DNA from 2 places in the Staphylococcus sp. 11262D007BW genome. Region 2 is predicted to be linked to the other one. Evidence: predicted binding sites of a transcription regulator. Region 2 holds the regulator's gene; the other holds the start of a gene.
The links. The regulator NrdR, encoded in region 2, represses ribonucleotide reductase genes. The targets are predictions, from matches to a motif close to AACACNATATATNGTGTT.
Positions count from the first base shown of each region.

Region 1 (11,054 bases), 790 kb from region 2:
TGGCTTCGTCGGGCCTATCCCTCCGCCAATCGCGATAAGTCATGATTCATTTGTTTTAAATAAGAATAACGTCATTGTATAGCACACACACTCGAAAGTCAATGATTTATCTGAATTTTTATTATAATGCGAAAGTTTAGCGGTAACCATTTTGTTTCAAACAAAACCCACTCAACCGTATTAAAAACATTTTAAAATGCAAGTGAATTAACATTTCTTAAGCATAAGGAAATTGCTAGTTTAAATGGTTTCTATATTGCTCGCGTTCCTACAGGCCTCGCTCGAACTAATCAAACCTTCATAATACTTTAAGGAAAAATCAAGGTTCACCTACTCACTAACGTTCGTATGTGTAAGGATGACGTAATTCACTATGTTCATAAATCATCCTTTAGGATTTCTCACTTCGGCGTGATCTGTCAGGAGTCTCGCAACCGAAACCATTTAAAATAATTGCTCAGTAACATAGAGAAACATTTGAGTGGTTATGGTGCACTTTTGATTTCGAGGTGCTTTCCACTGATTGCAACCTTAGCCGAGACTTCTTTGGCATAGAGCCGAAACCGAAAATCCATTTTGTCTTCTTATTTAACATTCTATAAAAGACAAAATTAGTTGAGGTGAGGCGCCTAGAAACGCGAGGCGTAAAGGTGCAATCACTATTACTTTAATCACTGAGAAATACGAGTCATAAAGGTGTTAATAACTTTAAATATATCTAATCATTTCCCCTTTATCATTACTTCCTCTACTCAATATATATTGCTTTTGATAGGTTATGGGTTCGGCGGTATGTAGGGATATGAATGACCCGTTGATTGAGCGAACCTTTATATGGAAGGTTCGGCCGATATAAATGTTGAATAAACATTCCATCAACGAGGACATCTACTTTTTCTAAAAGTGGACGTCGTTGGCTATCACGCCATAGCCACTCGAATTGGAAACCTGACCATACCCAAATAGATTTTGTCTTACCAAATCGCTCACGAAACGCTTCAATTAACGCGCTCGTTACCTTTAAATTACAAAATGGTTCGCCACCTAAAATACTCAATCCGCTAATATAATCTGGTGCACATGCTTCCAAAATATCGTCAATCATTTCATCGACAAAAGGTGCGCCATATCGAAAATGTTGCGCTGCCACGTTATAACATCCTGGACATTGAAATGGACAACCTGATACATACACACTACACCGTACGCCTTCTCCATCTACAAAACTATGATGTTCAATTTTGGCAATATAACCAGAACCTTGTCGAATGGCTTCAGCGATCATGATTTAGGCACCTTCATATGTTTAACACGTGCGCACATTTCTTTATGACGCCCCTCAATAGTTGGACGTTGCACTGGGTTGCCTAAATAACCACATGTCCGTTTTACCACATCGACTGTCGATGGATCATCATTACCACAATTTGGACATTGATAGCCATGAGGGGTTGTATCAAAATCACCTTCAAACCCACACTCATAACAACGATCAATCGGAATGTTGGTACCTAGATAACTAACACGATCATACGCATAATCCCATACAGCCTCTAGCGCTTTCACATTATGATCCAATTTTGGATATTCACAATAATGAATATAACCGCCACTCGCATAATAAGGATAATCTTTTTCAAAATCGAGCTTTTCAAATGGCGTCACGTCTTTACGTACATCGTAATGGAAAGAGTTTTGATAATATCCTTTATCCGTTATATTAGGTATCTCACCAAAACGGTCATAATCTAAACGACAGAAACGATCGGTCAAGGACTCACTTGGCGTACTATAGATACTGAACCATACATCTTCTTCCTCTGTCCATTGATATTGGTAGGTTTGCATTTCTTTTAAAATTTCCAATGTAAATTGTTTCGCTTCAGGGTTTGTTTCCCAATCTGCCCCATAAAACACAGTCGCTGTTTCATATAAACCGATATACCCCATCGAAATCGTCGCACGTTTTTCCTTAAATAATGAAAAGACGTCTTCTGTTGGGTCTAATCGATGCTTAAAAGCGCCACTTTGATATAAAATTGGTGCATTATCAGGTGTGGCTTGTCGTACACGTGTAATACGGTACACTAATGCATCATGTAGCACCTGCATCCGTTTATGAAAAATCGTCCAAAATCGTGCTTTATCACCCTCAGATTCTATTGCGATTCTAGGTAAATTTAAGGTCACTACACCTAAATTGCATCGCCCATTATTCTCATGCGCTCCTTGGTCATTGTGCCATGCCGGTAAAAAAGAACGACATCCCATCGGTGCTTTAAAATCACCAAGTAATTCTACCGTTTTATCATAATTTAAAATATCAGGATACATGCGTTTCATTGAACATTTTAAAGCCAATTGTTTTATATCATAATTGGGATCTTCCGGTGCAAAATTAGTCCCTTTTTTAATCGAAAAGACCAGTTTTGGGAAAATAGCAGTAATCCTATCTTTCCCTAGTCCTTTAATGCGGGTTTGTAAAATCGCTTGTTGAATTTTACGACTTAATTCATCTTCTCCTAGCCCAAATCCTAACGTTACAAAAGGCGTTTGGCCATTTGATGTATACAACGTATTAATTTCATATTCTAAACTTTCGATTGCGTCTTGAATGTCAGCCGTTACTTGTTGATCAATATACGTTTCACGTTGATCAGGGGCCACAAATTGAGCTGCTGTTTGTGTATGTTTTTCTTGATTATAACGTGCATATGTACTGAGTAATTCATCGACACGGTCAATGGTACAGCCGCCGTATTGACTACTAGACACATTGGCGATGATTTGTACTAATTGGGCTGTCGCTGTTTGTATTGACTTTGGAGAGGTTACTTGGGCGTTACCAATTTGAAACCCGTTCGCAAGCATTCCTTCAGCGTCGATTAAACAACAATTCGTTAGTGGTTGAAATGGATGATAATCTAAATCATGAAAGTGTATATCACCCGATTGATGTGCCTCTGCAACATGTTTAGGTAACAACTGATCGAGCGCATACACTTTAGATACAACGCCAGCGGTTAAATCTCTCATTGTCGAGAACGTAGCGCTGTCTTTATTCGCATTTTCGTTGACCACTTTAGGATCTTTAGTCATGAGACCTTCTAGTGCTTTTTCTAATTGCTTCATCTCACATCTCTCCTACATATAGTATCTAATTTTAATACTAGACACTATATATAGTACATTCAAATTAAAATAAGCCCGTTAACCAATTTGTCATTTCTTTTCAAACATTATGTGAACATAAAATAGCACAACATTTAAATGGTTGAATAATGTAATGTTATATTTCAAAAATACTATTTGAGACCTAGGTTCAACTGTTTTTATTGACGTTATTTCGTGGGCACATAAACGGTCATCGTCGTGCCGTGGCCAAGTTCACTATCCACTTTGATATTGCCTTCTAGTTGTTCACTAAGTGTTTTCGCAATATACAAGCCTAAACCTGAGCCACCTGTTGTTTTATGGCGAGACTGTTCTACGCGATAAGTACGCTCAAAAATGCGAGGTAAATCTGTTTCGGCAATACCGATGCCCTGATCTGTTATCGCAATCGCAATATCGTGATCCTCTGTTTGCGTTACCCGAATATCAATTGACGTTCCCGCTTCTGAAAACTTTAATGCATTATCCATAATGTTCATTAAAATACGTTCAAGCGCTTGTTGATTTTGATGAAATGGCGCAATATGTTTATCAATATCCACATTCAACGTGCGCTGTTCTTGTTGTAAACGTTGTGCATAGGATTCTAAAATAGGCAACAACAGTTGATCCATATGAATCAGCGTGGAGGTATGCATTGAGTGATTAATAGTCATCACATCCGTTAGCTCATCAAACATTTGTGATAATCGATCAGCTTGTTCAATCAACACACCATATGCTTTTTGCGTCGCTTGGTCTCCATGAATAATGCCATCTTTTAACCCTTCTGAATAAGACTTGATACTGGCCAAAGGTGTCTTCAAATCATGGGCTAAATTTTGAATAAGCTGTATTTTTTCTTCTTGTTCCTCTTTAATCATAGCCATTTGTTTTTGAATTTTTGTAACCATTTGATCAAACGACATACTCAGTTCTTGAATTTCTCTCGGACTTCGAATATTTAAACCAGTCACATCGAAATGCCCTTCTGCCACCTTTTGCGTTTGGTCATTTAATCGTTCAATCTTTTTAATGGTGGGCACAGTAAAAAACAAGCCAAGCACGAGCGTCACCATTGCTGATAATAACGAACAAAGCGTTAGAAATATCGCAAAACGACCATCAAACCACATCAATTTATACAAAATATAAAATAAAACCGTTGTGAGACTAATCGTTACAATGAACGAAACGACGAGTTGTTTACGTAATGTCATGAGCTCACCTTCTGAAACTTGTAGCCTAACCCCCACACCGTTTCAATGCGATAGTCGTCATAATGATGTTGTTCTAACTTTTCACGGATACGATGAATGTGAACATTAAGTGTATTCATATCTTCAAAATAATCATATCCCCACACTTGTTCAAGAAGATCTGTTTTAGATAATGCTTCAGATTCGTGTGAGGCAAAATGCCACAATAGTTCGAATTCTTTAATTCGAAATGCAATTGGCTGTTCTCCTACCATTACCTCTTTTGTTGAGTTGTTGAGGGTTAACCGACCACATTGAATAACCGCTTTAGGTGCGACAGTGACCGTATTCACACGATGTAGTAAATTTTTAACGCGTATCACTAGTTCTCTCGGGCTAAATGGTTTTTTAATATAATCATCCGCCCCTAACATTAAGCCGTAAATTGTATCATGTTCACTCGTTTTGGCTGTTAAATACATATAGGGAATATCTAACCCACGTTCTTTCATCGTTTTTACAACTGTATACCCGTCCACTTCAGGCATCATAATATCTATGACCATAACATCAATATGTGTGTCGAGTGCTTCCAAAGCTTGTTGTCCATTATTTGCTATAGTGACTTGAAATCCTTCATACTCAAAATACGTTTTACAAATCTCTCGAATGTCTTGTTCATCATCCACTATGAGAATATGTGCCATTGTTATCATTCCTTATCGTTTTACGCTTGATGAAATGATTCAAACTTATTTGCTCTAACGTCCGTCGATTCATCAGCAAAATGACAAACACAACAAGTTGAAGTGGATAAGTAAAAATCATATCAGCTAAAATATAATTTACCATAATGAACACACCAAAAGCACTTGCCGTGTAGGACATAATCCCTAAAATTAAACCGAGTCCGATGGCAATCTCTCCTAATTGTACGGCCCATTTAAATAATTCAAGGTTATGAGCAATCACTGTTTCAAATAATGCTTTGTACCATGCCGGTGAATCCTGATTGTCTCGAATGACAGAAACCAATCCATCAATCGCAAAGCCACCTGTTAATTTTTCATAACCTTGCATTAAAATATAAAATCCTGCACCAACGCGTAACAATAAAATCATTATTTTATATATCATTTTCAACACCGCTCTCTCTGTCTAAAAAAACGTGACATTGTGATGACTCATGTGCTTTAGTCACTTCCGAATGCCACGTTCCCTTCATTTTATTTTGAATTACTGATCTAAAGCTGCAGAACCAAACACAACATGTGCCTTGTCGCAATAAATTGTGACAGTATTGTAGTCTTCAGGATTAATATCTTTTAAATCAAACGTTTGTGTTGCTTCATCGTATTTAACCGGCGCTACTTTCATACCTTTTTCAATATCATTATCATTTGTTAAGTAGACATGTAAATCTGGACCTTTAGAAGATGAGAAATCCGTTAACATTAATTTGTTATCTTTAATTTCCGCTTTTCCTTTCACTTCCATTTCATTGTCGCCTTTGAACATGCCCATTTTCATCATGCCATCACTAGAGTTTTCATCCATTTTTTGATCTTTCATTTCTTTCTGATCTTTCATTTCCATTTTTGAATTCGTATCTTCTTTCGATTCTTTCATAGCATCATTACCACACGCACCTAATACCATAGCCGTCGCCAAAGTACTCGCTAATAACGTCATCTTAACCTTCATTGTCATTCCTTCTTTCGATTTAATTTACACCCTAATCATAAAACCAATCCAATCGAAATAACATAAACCATCCCTTAACAATTCTTAATAAAATATTAAATAAAGTGTGGAGTGCTGCGGTTAGGATTCGATGTGATTACGTGCACTATGAGCGAAGTAAATTAGTGCACGTATGCATGCGAGTAGGCGAACCTTTTTCTTAAAAAGAAAATCGCTCTTGGATTTTATTAAGAGTTCTCAGGTTCATATAAAAAGAACGATTTTCAACTTTATTTTTGAAAATCGTCCTTCTTTCTTCGGATATTTAACACAATGATGCGTCAGTAGCCATCCGTTAATTATGTTTATTCTTTTTAGTAAGTTTATAAATACAGTATATAATCAATATAATTATAGTTAATAAATCAAAAGAGGAAGCAAATGAATCACTAAATGATTGTTTCAACCAAAAAAACCTAATTATAAATAATAAAATTGATTGTATAATTACAGCTATGAAAACGTTTATTACAGCTTTATTCTTTATAATGGAGTAAATAATGTAAGATATAACTGAAATTGTTATTAAAAACATAAATATATGCGGCGCCATTAAAGATACCTCTCAATTATAAGATGATTAATGTAATAGCTTATAATTTTCGTTGTAAGAAATTCCTTTATCAAGATTTGCTCCCAATCAAAACACTCCCAAGCATAAGATAACATATCTTTTGAAATAAATTTTAAACTTCATATAAACCTTATCCTAATAGTAATCTCATAATGAGTTAAAATTTAGCTGTTTATACTGATTTTGTATTCAATCGATTCATCGTGTTATGCTATTAAGGTTATTGAAGATTAATGTATAAAGGAGGCGCATCAAATTGACTTTTTTGGCTATCGCTATTTTTGTGATTACTTTGGTTTTTGTCATATGGCAACCTAAAAATTTAGACATTGGTATCACTGCCATCATTGGCGCAATTGTTGCGATAATTACAGGGGTTGTGAGTTTTTCAGATGTGTTAGAAGTAACTAGCATCGTATGGAATGCGACATTAACTTTTGTAGCTATCGTGTTAATTTCTTTAATTTTAGATGAGATTGGCTTTTTCGAATGGTCTGCGATACATATGGCACGTGCATCAAAAGGCAATGGCTTAAAAATGTTTATTTTGATGATGTTATTAGGCAGTCTTGTTGCAGCCTTTTTTGCTAATGATGGCGCGGCTCTTATTTTAACGCCAATCGTGCTTGCTATGGTGCGTCACTTAGGATTTAATATGAAAGCCGTTTTCCCATTTGTAATCGCAAGTGGTTTTATAGCAGATGCGACTTCCCTTCCCTTAACTGTAAGTAATTTAGTCAATATTATTTCTGCTGATTACTTCGATATTGGATTTGTGGCATATTTAAGCCGTATGATAATACCTAATATCGCTTCTCTGATCGCGAGTATCGTTGTATTATGGTTCTATTTTAGAAAATCTATTCCAACCACATTTAGTACGACAGCACTCATTTCACCGCATCAAGCGATTAAAGATGTGCGGTTATTCCACTTGTCTTGGGTCATTTTAACGTTATTGTTAATAGGTTATCTCATGAGCGAAGTCATTCACGTCCCTGTCTCACTCATTGCTGGTGCGATTGCGCTCGTTTTTGTCCTTTTAGCTCGAAAATCTCCAGCAGTGCATACGAAACAAGTCATCAAAGAAGCGCCTTGGAATATTGTCCTGTTTTCAATTGGGATGTATATCGTAGTTTTTGGTCTAAAAAATGTAGGCATCACTACTTTATTAGCACAGGCGATAACGGTTATTTCACATTATGGCTTATTCAGCAGTGTGATGGGAATGGGCTTCATCTCAGCATTTTTATCATCAGTTATGAACAATATGCCAACTGTATTAATCGATGCAATCGCAATTGGCCAAGCACATACAGCCGCACTCATTAAAGAAGGTATGGTTTACGCCAATGTCGTTGGATCAGATTTAGGACCTAAGATTACACCTATTGGCTCTCTAGCCACATTACTATGGTTACATGTATTAACTCAAAAAGGTGTCAAAATTTCATGGGGAACTTATTTTAAAACAGGCATTGTCGTCACAATACCTGTTCTGTTCGTCACACTTTTAGCATTATATTTTACTTTCTTTTTATTCTAATGCGCATTTAATTTTTAAATAAAGATTTTGGAATATGACAATAATCGTTAGGGTGGCGATCTAAATAATCTTGATGTTCGGGTGCACTCGGAAGATATTGTGTTAATGGACGTACTTCTGTCACAATACGATGCGCGTCTGGTCTTGATTGAATATAGCCCTTCGCTTCTTCAAGGTGTTGTTCAGAGGTGCTATATACACCAGTCCGATATTTCGGCCCGACATCTTCCCCTTGTTGATTGACACTATATGGGTCAATCGCTTCCAATAAATAAGAGACGAGTTGACTGACGCTGATTTCTTTAGGGTCAAAAGTCGTTTTGACACATTCTACGTAGCCATCATATGGACCTTCTAACGTATCTGTATTACCGTTCGCTCGCCCCGCTTCTGTATCTACTACACCTGGTATTGTTTTAACGTAAGCTTGAACACCCCATAAACAGCCACCTGCTAAATAAATCGTTTCCACACATCTTCTCTCCTTTTTTCCTTATCGTAACATGTCTGTTTAATACGCTTACAAATTTCTCGCTAATTTTATCTGAAAATTTCGATTTAATCTCAAAATATCCTTGTATTCTGATAAGGATTATTATATTATGCTTATAACTACTTACAAATTAGAGGAGGCATTTTTAATGTCATTATATTTATTAGAAACTCAAGATCTTTCTTTTGCTAAAAATCAAACTGAATTTGAAGACAAAGTAGAAACATTATCTCAAACAGAAACACCTGAATTAATCGAAGTACAAGTAACAGAAGACTTTACGCATGGTTACTTCATTGTTGAAGCGTCTAGCGAAGAAGAAGCACGCTCATTATTAGAAGATCATGATATTCAAGTGAGTTTAGCCAAAGAAGTACGCTTAGTAGGAAAATCTTTAGAGGAGGTCAAACAAGGCGACGTCAACATCGACTATCTTGTGACTTGGAATATTCCAGAAGGCATCACAATGGATCAATATTTAGAGCGCAAAAAGAAAAATTCTGTACACTATGAAGAAGTGCCAGAAGTTCAATTCCAACGAACTTACGTATGTGAAGACATGACAAAATGCGTTTGTCTATACAATGCGCCAGATGAGGATGCTGTTCGTCGTGCTAGAGAAGCCGTTGATACACCAATCGATGACATCGAGAAAATTTAATTGCTTTGATGCACTAAGATAACCTATAAAGACGGGCAATGCAGAGTAAAACATCACACTTTACGTTCTACTCGCTGTCCGTCTTTCCTTTATAGTTAATTCCTACTAAATCAATAAGAATATTGGAGGTGCGATATGATTACCATCAAAGACGTCAATCACTATTTTGGAGCGCATCACGTGATTCAAAACTTTAACTTAACCATAGAACAAAATAAAATTGTGACGTTTATTGGCAAAAGTGGATGTGGCAAATCCACTTTATTGAATATTATTGGTGGCTTTCTGATGCCTTCTTCTGGTGAAATCACAATCAATGAACACATTAAACGAGCACCTTCATCGGATTGTTTGATGCTTTTTCAACATCATAATTTATTACCATGGAAAAACATCAACGATAACTTACGTCTCGGTTTAAAAAATGATATTTCCAATGAAACGATTAACGACTATTTATCTATAGTAGGATTAGCCAACCAAGGAGATGCCTTTCCAGATGCTTTATCTGGTGGGATGAAACAACGTGTAGCCATTTGTCGTGCGCTTATTCATCAACCTGATGTCGTATTATTGGATGAACCACTTGGTGCGCTCGATGCCTTTACACGATATAAATTACAAGATCAATTGATTACGCTACGTGACCAGACAAATGCGACGTTATTACTTGTCACTCACGACATCGATGAAGCGATTTATTTATCAGATGACATTATTTTATTAGATGAAGGGTGTACAGTCATAAATCATTACACGATTCCCTACACTCACCCACGTCATCGTAATTCTAGCCAATTATTGGCAATACGTAATCAAATTATGGAAGATTTTGCCTTAAATCATCATATGGCAGATCCGGAATATCATATTTAGAGGAGGAGGCCTATGAAAAAATACTATGCACTGCTCATCAGTTTAGTGATTATTTTAGCTGGATGTGCGCCTCAACAAGCGCAACAACCTAAAACACTTAAAATCGGCTATCTTCCCATCACGCATGCTGCTAATTTGATGATGACGAAAGAGGTTAATGAGCATAATAAACAGAGCCCTTACCAAATTGAGTTGGTTCAATTTAATAATTGGCCCGATTTAATGGATGCGTTAAACAGCGGTCGAATTGACGGTGCTTCTACATTGATTGAACTGGCTATGAAATCCAAATCAAAAGGCTCCGCTATAAAAGCCGTTGCGTTAGGGCATCATGAAGGCAATGTCATCTTAGGTCAAAAGGGGCAACAATTATCGGACTTTAATAATCATGAAGCGTATCATTTTGCGATTCCTCATCGTTATTCCACCCATTATTTATTATTGGAAACGATGCGCGAACAATTACATATAGAGAACGGTCATTTTCATTACAACGAAATGGCACCTGCCGAAATGCCGGCAGCCCTGAATGAAGAACGCATTTCAGGCTATTCTGTCGCTGAACCATTTGGGGCGTTAGGTGAATCGTTAGGTGCAGGTGATTTATTGAGTCATGGACATGACATCATTGATGACGCTTATTGCTGCGTGCTTGTTTTACAAGAAGATTTAATTGATCAAGATCACGAGATCGCGCAACAATTCGTTACAGATTACAAAAAAGCAGGCCACCTTATGACCGATACAGAACGTAGCGTCGATTTAATGGCAAAAGCCTATAAACAAGACCGAGATGTCCTTGAACGATC
Region 1 covers NZ_JBPWPJ010000001.1:1,891,264-1,902,317, forward strand. The annotation lists SAM riboswitch class I at 1-41, opposite strand, end outside; gene nrdG (anaerobic ribonucleoside-triphosphate reductase activating protein) at 749-1,285, opposite strand; gene nrdD (anaerobic ribonucleoside-triphosphate reductase) at 1,282-3,132, opposite strand; gene ACEE93_RS09295 (sensor histidine kinase) at 3,342-4,373, opposite strand; gene ACEE93_RS09300 (response regulator transcription factor) at 4,370-5,059, opposite strand; gene ACEE93_RS09305 (DoxX family membrane protein) at 5,034-5,495, opposite strand; gene ACEE93_RS09310 (DM13 domain-containing protein) at 5,589-6,056, opposite strand; gene arsB (arsenite efflux transporter membrane subunit ArsB) at 6,926-8,215, shown strand; gene ACEE93_RS09320 (peptide-methionine (S)-S-oxide reductase) at 8,223-8,687, opposite strand; gene ACEE93_RS09325 (DUF4242 domain-containing protein) at 8,857-9,369, shown strand; gene ACEE93_RS09330 (ABC transporter ATP-binding protein) at 9,505-10,245, shown strand; gene ACEE93_RS09335 (ABC transporter substrate-binding protein) at 10,258-11,054, shown strand, end outside.
Region 1: a site for NrdR is predicted at 3,173-3,190, ahead of nrdD (anaerobic ribonucleoside-triphosphate reductase). Genes of this name have one in related genera too.

Region 2 (11,054 bases):
GTTAATGATAGATAAACAAGGTATCATTGTTTTAGCCAATCAAACGTATTATGAAATCTTTAACCAAACTGAAAATATTGAACAACACAACTATGAATTATTATTACCTGAATCAATCAAATCATTAGTCGTTAAAAGTTTTAAATCTGAGCAATCTAAACATGAACAAATTGAAATTTATGTCAATAGTATTCATCAGAAGTTTTTTGATGCGTCATGTGTTCCGATTTTATCAAGACATCGTAAACAATTAGAAGGCATGGTCATCGTGTTACATGACATCACGAAATTAAAGAAACTTGAAAATTTAAGACGTGACTTTGTTGCGAACGTCTCACATGAACTTAAAACGCCAATTACATCGATGAAAGGATTTACAGAAACGTTAATAGACGGTGCTAAAGATGACCCAGAATCGTTAGATATGTTTTTAAATATCATTTTAAAAGAATCTAACCGTATTCAGTCTTTAGTAGAAGACCTCTTAGATTTATCCAAAATAGAACAGACTCAAAAAATTATAAAAGAGCCGATGAATTTATCTGAGGTAGCTCAATCCGCTCTGTCAGTGATGCAACCCATTGCTGAAGAGAAATCAATTCAATTGATTGATGCGATTGAACCTGATACGACTATTTTAGCTGAAGAAAATAAAATATCTCAGGTCATGGTTAATTTACTGTCTAACGCAATTCATTATTCACCGGAACATCGCTCTGTAAAGCTTAGTGTCTATACTGATCAACACGCAAAAGTAATAGAAGTAGCGGATGAAGGTATTGGAATGAAAGAAGAAGATAAATATCGTATCTTTGAAAGATTTTATCGAGTGGATAAGGCGAGAAGTAGAGCATCTGGTGGTACAGGGTTAGGCTTATCCATCACTAAGCACATTGTAGAAAGTTATGGAGGTAGTATAGAAGTAGAATCAGAATTAAATGTTGGATCTACTTTTAAAGTGATTTTTCCAGAAAACTAAATGACTAAATAGAAAGTTTAAAAGATAAAATAATGACGTCTTTATGTTAAAAATAAGTAAGGTTACCATTAAGGTTTGGGGTCCGAACAGGCTTTAATGATACTTCTAAACTTATGATTATTAAACATAAAGGCGTCATTTTTTGAGAAATTGAAAGGTGGCATATATCTTACATAGGATATTCTTTAAATCACTTAAATGATAGAAATCTATAAATCATCTTAAATCGTTTATTGCTCTTTTCCTTAATATGATAAAATAAAATCAAATGTAGATGGAGGGACTAATGTGGATAAACTTATATTAATAGATGGTAACAGTTTAAGTTTTAGAGCATTTTATGCGTTACCTTTACTTCAAAACAAGTCGGGAATCCATACGAATGCGGTTTATGGGTTTACACGTTTATTAGAAAAAATTTTAAAAGAGGAACAACCCTCACATTTCCTTGTTGCATTTGATGCTGGTAAAACGACATTTCGTCATGAAACTTATCAAGATTACAAGGGAGGACGTCAAAAGACACCCCCTGAGTTGAGTGAGCAATTTCCATATATTCGTCAATTGTTAGATGCATATCATATCGAACATTATGAACTGGATAATTACGAAGCTGATGATATCATTGGTACATTAAGTAAAGAAGCGGAACAACAAAATATGGAAACCATTATTATTACGGGAGATCGAGATTTAACACAATTAGCCTCTGACAATGTTACAATCTATTTTACAAAAAAAGGGATTACAGAGGTTGATCATTATACACCGCAATTTATTGCAGAAAAGTATAATGGTTTAGTACCATCACAAATTATTGATTTAAAAGGATTAATGGGCGATTCATCAGACAACATTCCAGGCGTACCTGGTGTAGGTGAAAAAACAGCTTTAAAATTATTATCACAGTTTAATACAGTGGAAGGTGTCTATGAAGATATAAACAATGTTTCAGGAAAGAAATTAAAAGAAAAATTAATCAATCATAAAGATGAAGCAATGATGAGTAAATCTTTGGCAACCATTAATCGAGAAAGTCCAATTACCATTACTTTAAAGGATACGGAACTACCTCAATCGATTGATGAAACCCAAAAAATACAATTATTTAAAGAACTGGAATTCCGTCAATTGTTAGAATCAATCGATCCGGAAAGTTCGGAGATCCAATCAACTCAAAAAACGTTTGAGCCTACTTCTGATATGTCAGTCGTCGATTTTTCAAAATTAGATAAAGCTACGATTCACATAGAAGTGGCGGGTCCAAATTATCTTAAAGATGCTATGTTAAAATTTGGATTATATGATGGTGATCATTTTGTAGTGATTGCGCCTGAGACGGTTTCTGAATACCCTGAATTAGTGGCGTGGCTTGAAAATCCAGAAACTCAAAAATTTGTTCATGATGCTAAAAAAACGTATATTGCGTTACACCGTTTAGGGATAAAAGTTGAAAATATCACTTTTGATACAATGCTAGCGAGTTATCTCATTGATCCATCACGTACAATAGACGATGTACAGTCGGTGATGATGCACTTTGATCAGACATTTGTGAATGATAACATCTCTATTTATGGCAAAGGTAAATCCTTTAAAATTCCAGAAGATGATGTATTAGATGAACATATCGCCTCAATTCTTGATGCGATTCAAACGGTCTATCCACAAATGTTAGATGTCTTAAAAGAACACAACCAACTAGATTTACTGAATGATTTGGAACTGCCTTTAGCTTATATTCTTAGTCAAATGGAAATCATTGGTGTGCATACTGATATTGAGACACTTAAAGAAATGGAAGAAGAAATTCAAACTCAATTAGACGAACTCATTCAATCAATTCATGAACAAGCTGGAGAATCTTTCAACATTAATTCTCCTAAACAGTTAGGTGTCGTTCTATTTGAAAAGCTACAATTACCAGTCATTAAAAAGACAAAAACAGGTTATTCCACTGCAGTAGATGTGTTGGAAAAACTACAAAATGAACATCCAATTATTGATGACATATTAAAATATCGTACATTGTCAAAATTACAATCGACTTACGTTGAAGGTTTACAAAAAATGATTTGGGATGACGGACGCATTCATACACGATTTAATCAGACACTAGCGCAAACAGGACGTTTATCTTCAGTAGATCCAAATCTTCAAAATATACCAATTCGTTTGGAAGAAGGTCGTCGTATTCGCAAGGCTTTTAAATCGACACATGAAGATTACGTAATATTGGCTGCTGACTATTCTCAAATTGAGTTGCGTGTTTTAGCGCACATTACTGGAGATGAAACATTACAGCAAGCCTTTAACGAAAACGAAGATGTGCATACCACTACAGCGATGAAGGTGTTTGGTGTAGAGGAAGAAGAAGTGACTTCTCTTATGAGAAGACAAGCGAAAGCGGTCAATTTCGGTATTGTATATGGCATTAGTGACTATGGTTTGAGTCAAAGTTTAGGTATTACACGTAAAGAGGCTAAACAATTCATCGATGACTATTTAAATCATTTTCCAGGTGTCCAAAAATACATGGAAACGATTGTTCAAGATGCGAAACAAGATGGCTATGTAGAGACGTTATTACACCGCCGTCGTTATATACCAGATATTACGAGTCGAAACTTTAATAAACGAGGGTTTGCTGAACGAACAGCGATGAATTCTCCTATTCAAGGTAGTGCCGCAGATATTATTAAACTGGCGATGGTCCAATTTCATAATGAAATGAAAACACAACAATTTAAGGCTAAATTGCTTTTACAAGTACACGATGAGCTCATTTTCGAATTACCAAAATCCGAAGTTGAAGCATTTACTGAAATGATTGAAAAGATTATGACCAATGCTTTACAATTAGATGTTCCATTAGCGGTAGAATCTAATTATGGACCAACTTGGTACGATGCAAAATAGAAAGAAGGTTAGTGAATGCCAGAATTACCAGAAGTAGAACATGTCAGACGTGGTATTGCGCCTTTAATCACGCATCACCAAATTCAAAATGTCGTTTTTTCTGAAAAGGTGATGTTAGGTAAATCTAATGGTAAAGAAACGATTATTAAAGGTATGACGTTGGACGATTTTAAACAAGCAACGATAGGGTATACGATTACACATGTTGATCGACGTAGTAAATATATTTTACTGCACCTTGAAAAACAACAAGATCAGCGTATGGTCATTGCCCATTTAGGTATGTCTGGTGCATTTTTTGTTGTTTCTAATATTGAAGATATTCCTATCCCTAATTTTAAAAAGCATTGGCACGTGATTTTAGAGTTGGATAATGGTCAATTGCTTGTTTATTCAGATGTGAGACGTTTTGGAGAGTTGCGGAATGTTCAAACATTATCGGAGTATCCTTCCATATTAGATATAGCACCAGAACCGTTTTCAAAAGAAGCGGAAGCGCATTTTTTAAAACAATTTAATGATAAAAAATATCAGCGTATGCCAATTAAACAAATGATTTTAGATCATAAAGTTGTAGCAGGTTGTGGTAATATATATGCATGTGAGGCTTTATTTAATGCACAAATTGATCCTCATACGCAAGCGCAATCGCTAACATTAGATAAGCGGAAACGTTTATTTCAAAGTATTATTCGCGTTTTACAGATGGGAATCGATTACGGTGGTACAAGCGTATCTGACTATGTGCATAGTGATGGTCAGCGTGGTACCATGCAAGATCATTTATCCGTATATAAGCAGTCTGAATGTCCAGTCTGTTTAAATCCCATTCATACAGATGTTATTGGAGGACGTAATACTCATTACTGTCCAAACTGTCAAAATTAAAAGGAAGAGTGAAAAGATGCCAAAAGTTATTGGACTAACAGGAGGAATTGCGACAGGGAAGTCGACTGTAGCAGAATTACTCCAAATACACGGTTTTAAAATTGTAGATGCAGATGTTGCTTCACGTAAAGCTGTTGAAAAAGGGTCAAAAGGACTTGAAGCTGTACGTGAAACATTTGGTAAAGAAGCAATCAATGAAGATGGTGAAATGAATCGTCAATATATTGGTGATATTGTTTTTTATGACGACGAAAAACGAGAACAACTTAACCAAATTGTACATCCTATCGTCAATCAAATTATGTCTGAAGCACGTGATCGTTATTTAGAAGAAGGTCACGATGTCATTATGGATATTCCTTTATTATTTGAAAATCAACTCGAAGACACTGTAGATGAAGTATGGTTAGTCTATGCTTCTGAACCTATTCAAATTGATCGATTAATGGAACGAAATCAATTATCCATTGAAGATGCTAAAGCACGCATTTATAGTCAAGTCTCAATCGATAAGAAAAGTAGAATGGCGGATGTCGTCATTGATAATTTAGGTACAAAATTAGAATTAAAGCAAAACCTCGAAAAAATATTAGTAGAAAAAGGATTTTTAGAACCTTATGATTCAGAGGAAGATGCTTAATTAACAAAAGCACCTCACCTAAGTATGAGAGGGCGAGGTTGGAACAAAAGCGTTCAGGATTTGAGCAGAAACGAACGAAAAGCTAAAATTGTTTTTCAAATTTTGGCGAATCGTGAACTTTCTGCCGAAAATCCCGCTTTTGGGACACCGTTAAACGGCTTTCCAGAGCATTAGCGCTTTATGTCTCACCCCCCTCATGCGTAGGTGAGGTTTTTTTAATATCATAATGAAACGTTTTACAATAAAGAAGTAAAATTTATTGAAGAAAACGATTTCATTCTGAGTTCATTATGTTATACTAATTTTGTAATAAGTATAACATAATTTTAAGGAGTGCTTTATACATGACGACAAAGATTGCGATAAATGGATTAGGCCGTATTGGACGTATGGTTTTAAGAATTGCATTGGACAGAGAGGATATCGATGTAGTAGCAATTAACGCAAGCTATCCATCTGAAACAATTGCCCACCTTATTCAATATGATACGACTCATGGACGTTTTGACAAAGAAGTAGAGGCGTTAAACAATGGTATAAAAGTAGATGGCAAAGAAATTAAACTTGTTTCAGATAGAAATCCAGAAAACCTACCATGGCGTGATCTCGGTATAGATATTGTGGTTGAAGCAACTGGTAAATTTAATCATGGAGATAAAGCGGTTGCCCATATTAAAGCAGGTGCGAAAAAAGTTATTTTAACTGGCCCATCTAAAGGTGGAGACGTACAAACAATTGTAAAAGGGGTTAATGATGACGCACTAGATGTTAATCAGTATGACATATTTAGTAATGCATCATGTACTACAAACTGTTTAGCGCCTGTAGCTAAAGTATTAAAAGATCAATTTGGTATTAAAAATGGACTAATGACAACAGTACATGCAGTCACAAATGACCAAAATAATTTAGATAATCCACACAAAGATTTAAGACGTGCGCGTGCAGCATTTGAAAGTATTATTCCAACTTCAACAGGTGCAGCAAAAGCATTAGCATTAGTATTACCAGAATTAGAAGGTAAATTACACGGTATGGCTTTACGTGTACCAACTAAAAACGTATCTTTAGTAGATTTAGTCGTTGATTTAAATCAAACAGTAACATCAGAAGAAGTTAATAAAGCATTTAAAGAACATGATTTAGATGGTGTCATTGATGTTTCGGAAGCACCACTTGTATCAGATGACTTTAACACGGATTCACATTCAGCAATTATCGACGCACCATCTACTATGGTAATGGAAGATTCTAAGGTCAAAGTGTTAGCATGGTACGATAATGAATGGGGTTATTCAACACGCGTAGTAGACGTATTAGAACAAATTGCTCAACAATTATAATTTGAGATATCATTAATATATAAACGGGTTTAAGGTCAGAGTACTCATGAAAAAGGACTCTGTACTTTAAACCTTTTTTGTTTGAACTGCTACTCGTTAGCACCTTATTTAAAATAACGATACAATTTAACAACTTTTGATATCGTTTCGTTTATAGTATAATTAAACAAAATTAAAGAGTAAGAAGGTGACAGAGTCGTGAAATGTCCAAAATGTAATCATACGCAATCTAGAGTAGTAGATTCTAGACATGCAGATGATATGAATGCGATTAGAAGAAGAAGAGAATGTGAACATTGCGGTACACGTTTCACAACTTTTGAACATATAGAAGCAAGTCCACTGATTGTCGTTAAAAAAGATGGGACGAGAGAACAATTTAGCCGAGAAAAAATACTTGATGGACTTGTGCGTTCATGTGAGAAAAGACCGGTGCGGTTTCAACAGTTAGAAGATATTACAAATAATGTAGAATGGCGTCTAAGAGAAGATGGTATTGCTGAAGTGTCTTCAAGAGATATTGGAGAAATGGTGATGAATCTTTTAATGAATGTCGATCAAGTGTCGTACGTTCGTTTTGCGTCAGTATATCGTGAATTTAAAGATGTCAATCAATTATTAGAATCAATGCAAGGCATTTTAAATGAAAATAAGCGGAGTGAATAGTATATGTCATTTGTAAACTATCAAAACGGATTAAATCCACATGATGGGTTTATTGTTGTGCGCCAATTTCAATTTGAAACGCGTCATCTTGAAATATTGTCGCGCTTATTTACACCGCTCATAGGTGCACAAGCCATCGGTATTTATCAATTTTTAAATCAATTTAAGGATATTACTTTTGATGAAGGTGTGACGCATTATGTTGCTATGGCTGAACTTAAAATGAATTTGAGTGATTTTAGATCATCACTCGATTTATTAGAAGGTATTGGTTTAGTTAAAACATATGTTAAACATTCAGATCAATCTACTCAATTTGTATATGAATTATTACCACCACCTTCTGCGCAATCTTTTTTTAATGATCCGATGTTATCCATTTATTTTTATGAAGTAGTAGGGCCCCAACGTTATCATCAGTTAAAAAAACAATTTTTACCGAAGCACTTTGATAAAACAGGTTATACAGAAGTGACGAAAAAATTTACGGATGTATTTAAAGTGCCAAAACAGGTACCATTTAATCGTGATCATGCATTGAAAGAGACGGAATATAATGGGGTAGATTTAACAGATGTTGATTTTGATTTTGACCTTTTAGCTGATATGCTTCAGTCGCATTATATCGGTCAACATATACTTACTGAACCTAATAAAACGATGATTATTCAATTAGCCACACTCTATCGCTTATCACCTGATGTGATGAAAACGATTATTTTAAAATCACTCAATAGTGACCAAACGTTATCTTTAACAGATTTACGAAAACAAGCTCAAAATTACTATTTAATCGAAAACAATCAACAACTCCCTTCATTAAAGACACAACAGGTGAATGAGGATCAATCGGCCAAAGAATCAGTGCATGTTAAAAATTGGGATGAATGGTTTGAATTAATGGATCAAACAAGTCCAATTGCTATGTTGACATCATATGGAGGCTCAGAACCACCTAAGTATCAAAAACAAATGATTGAAGAATTGATGCAAAGAGAAGGATTTAGTTTTGGGGTCATTAACATTTTGTTACAATTTGTAATGCAAAAAACAGATAATAACTTACCGGAAAAATATGTCTTTTCCGTTGCTTCTACTTGGAAAAAAAGTGGCGTAACAGATGCAAAATCAGCTTACCAAAAAGCAATGGAGATTCAAAAAAATCAGGAAAAAGCTCAACAAAAATCCTACGAGACGGCCAAATCTTCTAAACCATCGAAATATTCTAAGCAACAACCTAAACAACCGCGTTGGATTACGCATCCGGAAGAGTTTGAACATAAGGAAGAAGATCAAGAAGCTTTAGCGAAAGATAAAGCGGCCTTCTTAGAGAAATTAAAAAACAAACGTCGAGCAGGTGAACGCTAATGCAACATTTTAATCAAATAATAGGGAAGCATTCTGATATCGAGAAGCGTATTGAAAAAATCAAACGCCAAGTATTGAATGACCCTGATGTGAAGCAATTTTTAGAAGCGCATCAATCAGAAGTGACGTCTCAGATGATTGATCGTGATTTAAATATATTACAAGAGTATAAAGACCAAGAAAAAAGTTATACAGACAATCACACGTATGAAAATTGCCCAAACTTTGTAAAAGGTCATATTCCTGAACTGTATATCGAAAATCAATCTATCAAAATTCGTTATAAACCTTGTCCATGTAAGATTCAACACGATGAAGAAAAACGGACAAATAGTATGATTACTTCTTTTCATATGCATCCTGATACATTAAATGCCAAAATTAAGGATATATGGATGGATTGGCGTAGTCGCTTAGAATTAGCGATGCAATTGGATGATTTAACAGATGCCATCATTGAAGGTAAAACAGTAAAAGGCTATTACTTATATGGTGAATTCGGTACAGGAAAATCGTTTATTCTTGGTGCGATTGCCAATGAACTGAAACATAATCATGTACCATCAACAATTATTTATGTGCCGGAATATATTCGCACTTTAAAAAATGGTTTTAAAGATGGTACAACTGCTAAAAAAATACAAGAAGTTCGAGATGCAAAAGTTCTATTTTTAGATGATATTGGTGCAGAAGATATGACGTCTTGGGTACGTGATGAAGTGTTAGGACCTATTTTGCATTATCGAATGATACAACAATTACCTACATTTTTTAGCTCAAATTTAAACTTTGAAGAATTAGAAGAGCATTTAGCAGATACTAGATATGATAACGATAAATTAAAGGCAAAACGTATAATGGAACGTATTAAAACACTAAGTACACCTTATCTATTAGAAGGAAAAAATTATCGTGAGCATTGATAAATAAAAAATAAGCGTTATAATAGAAGTAAGTCAATATGATATTAAATAGTAAGGACATGGTATCTTTTTCCCTGTTGTACAGAGAGTTGCTGTCGTTGAGAATGTAACCAATATATTGAGATATTACTCCCTTTAGATAGGTATTTGTAATGAATACCCGGCTCAAGACCGTTATCTTAAGTAGAGAAGAGACAGTAGTTGTTTTCGATGTATTTCCTAAGATGAGGATATATGGCTATTGTCTTAAAATAGGGTGGTAACACGACAACCTCGTCCCTTGTTTGGGATGAGGTTTTTTTACGTTTAATATCATTGCAAATGATGAGGAGGAATGACTATGTCACAAATTAACGTTCGTTTTCCAGATGGTAATGAAAAAGCGTTCGATAAAGGTACAACAACTGAAGAGATTGCCCAATCTATTAGTCCAGGATTACGTAAAAAAGCAGTAGCAGGTAAATATAATCAAAAAATGGTAGATTTAACACGTCCATTAGAAGAAGATGGCGATTTAGAAATTATCACACCAGGTTCCGATGAAGCGTTAGAAGTGTTAAGACATTCAACTGCCCATCTTATGGCGCAAGCGCTTAAACGTCTATATGGAGACGTAAAATTTGGTGTCGGTCCAGTAATTGATGGTGGGTTTTATTATGACTTTGATATGGATGAGAAAGTTTCATCTGATGACTTTGAAAAAATTGAAAAAACAATGCGTCAAATTGTGGATGAAAATCATAAAATCGAACGTAAAGTCGTTTCAAGAGATGAAGCGAAAGCATTTTTTAAAGATGATGAATACAAATTAGAACTGATTGATGCAATTCCTGAAGGTGAAAATGTCACACTTTACACTCAAGGTGAATTTACAGATTTATGTCGTGGTGTACATGTGCCGTCAACTTCAAAAATAAAAGAATTTAAATTACTTTCAACAGCTGGTGCATATTGGCGCGGCGATAGTAACAATAAAATGTTACAACGTATTTATGGTACAGCATTCTTCGATAAAAAAGATTTAAAAGCACATCTTAAATTATTAGAAGAACGTAAAGAACGTGATCATCGTCGTATCGGTAAAGATTTAGAATTATTTACAAACAATCAACTTGTCGGTGCAGGTTTACCGTTATGGTTACCAAACGGTGCTACAATTCGTCGAGAAATTGAGCGTTATATTGTAGATAAAGAAGTGAGCCTTGGTTACGATCATGTATATACACCGGTTATCGCTAACGTAGACTTATATAAAACATCTGGTCACTGGGATCATTACCAAGATGATATGTTCCCAGCAATGCAATTAGATGAAGATGAATCTATGG
Region 2 covers NZ_JBPWPJ010000001.1:1,098,939-1,109,992, reverse strand. The annotation lists gene pnpS (two-component system histidine kinase PnpS) at 1-979, shown strand, start outside; gene polA (DNA polymerase I) at 1,268-3,898, shown strand; gene mutM (bifunctional DNA-formamidopyrimidine glycosylase/DNA-(apurinic or apyrimidinic site) lyase) at 3,914-4,786, shown strand; gene coaE (dephospho-CoA kinase) at 4,803-5,426, shown strand; gene ACEE93_RS05385 (glyceraldehyde-3-phosphate dehydrogenase) at 5,771-6,769, shown strand; gene nrdR (transcriptional regulator NrdR) at 6,968-7,435, shown strand; gene ACEE93_RS05375 (replication initiation and membrane attachment family protein) at 7,439-8,803, shown strand; gene dnaI (primosomal protein DnaI) at 8,803-9,726, shown strand; gene thrS (threonine--tRNA ligase) at 10,067-11,054, shown strand, end outside.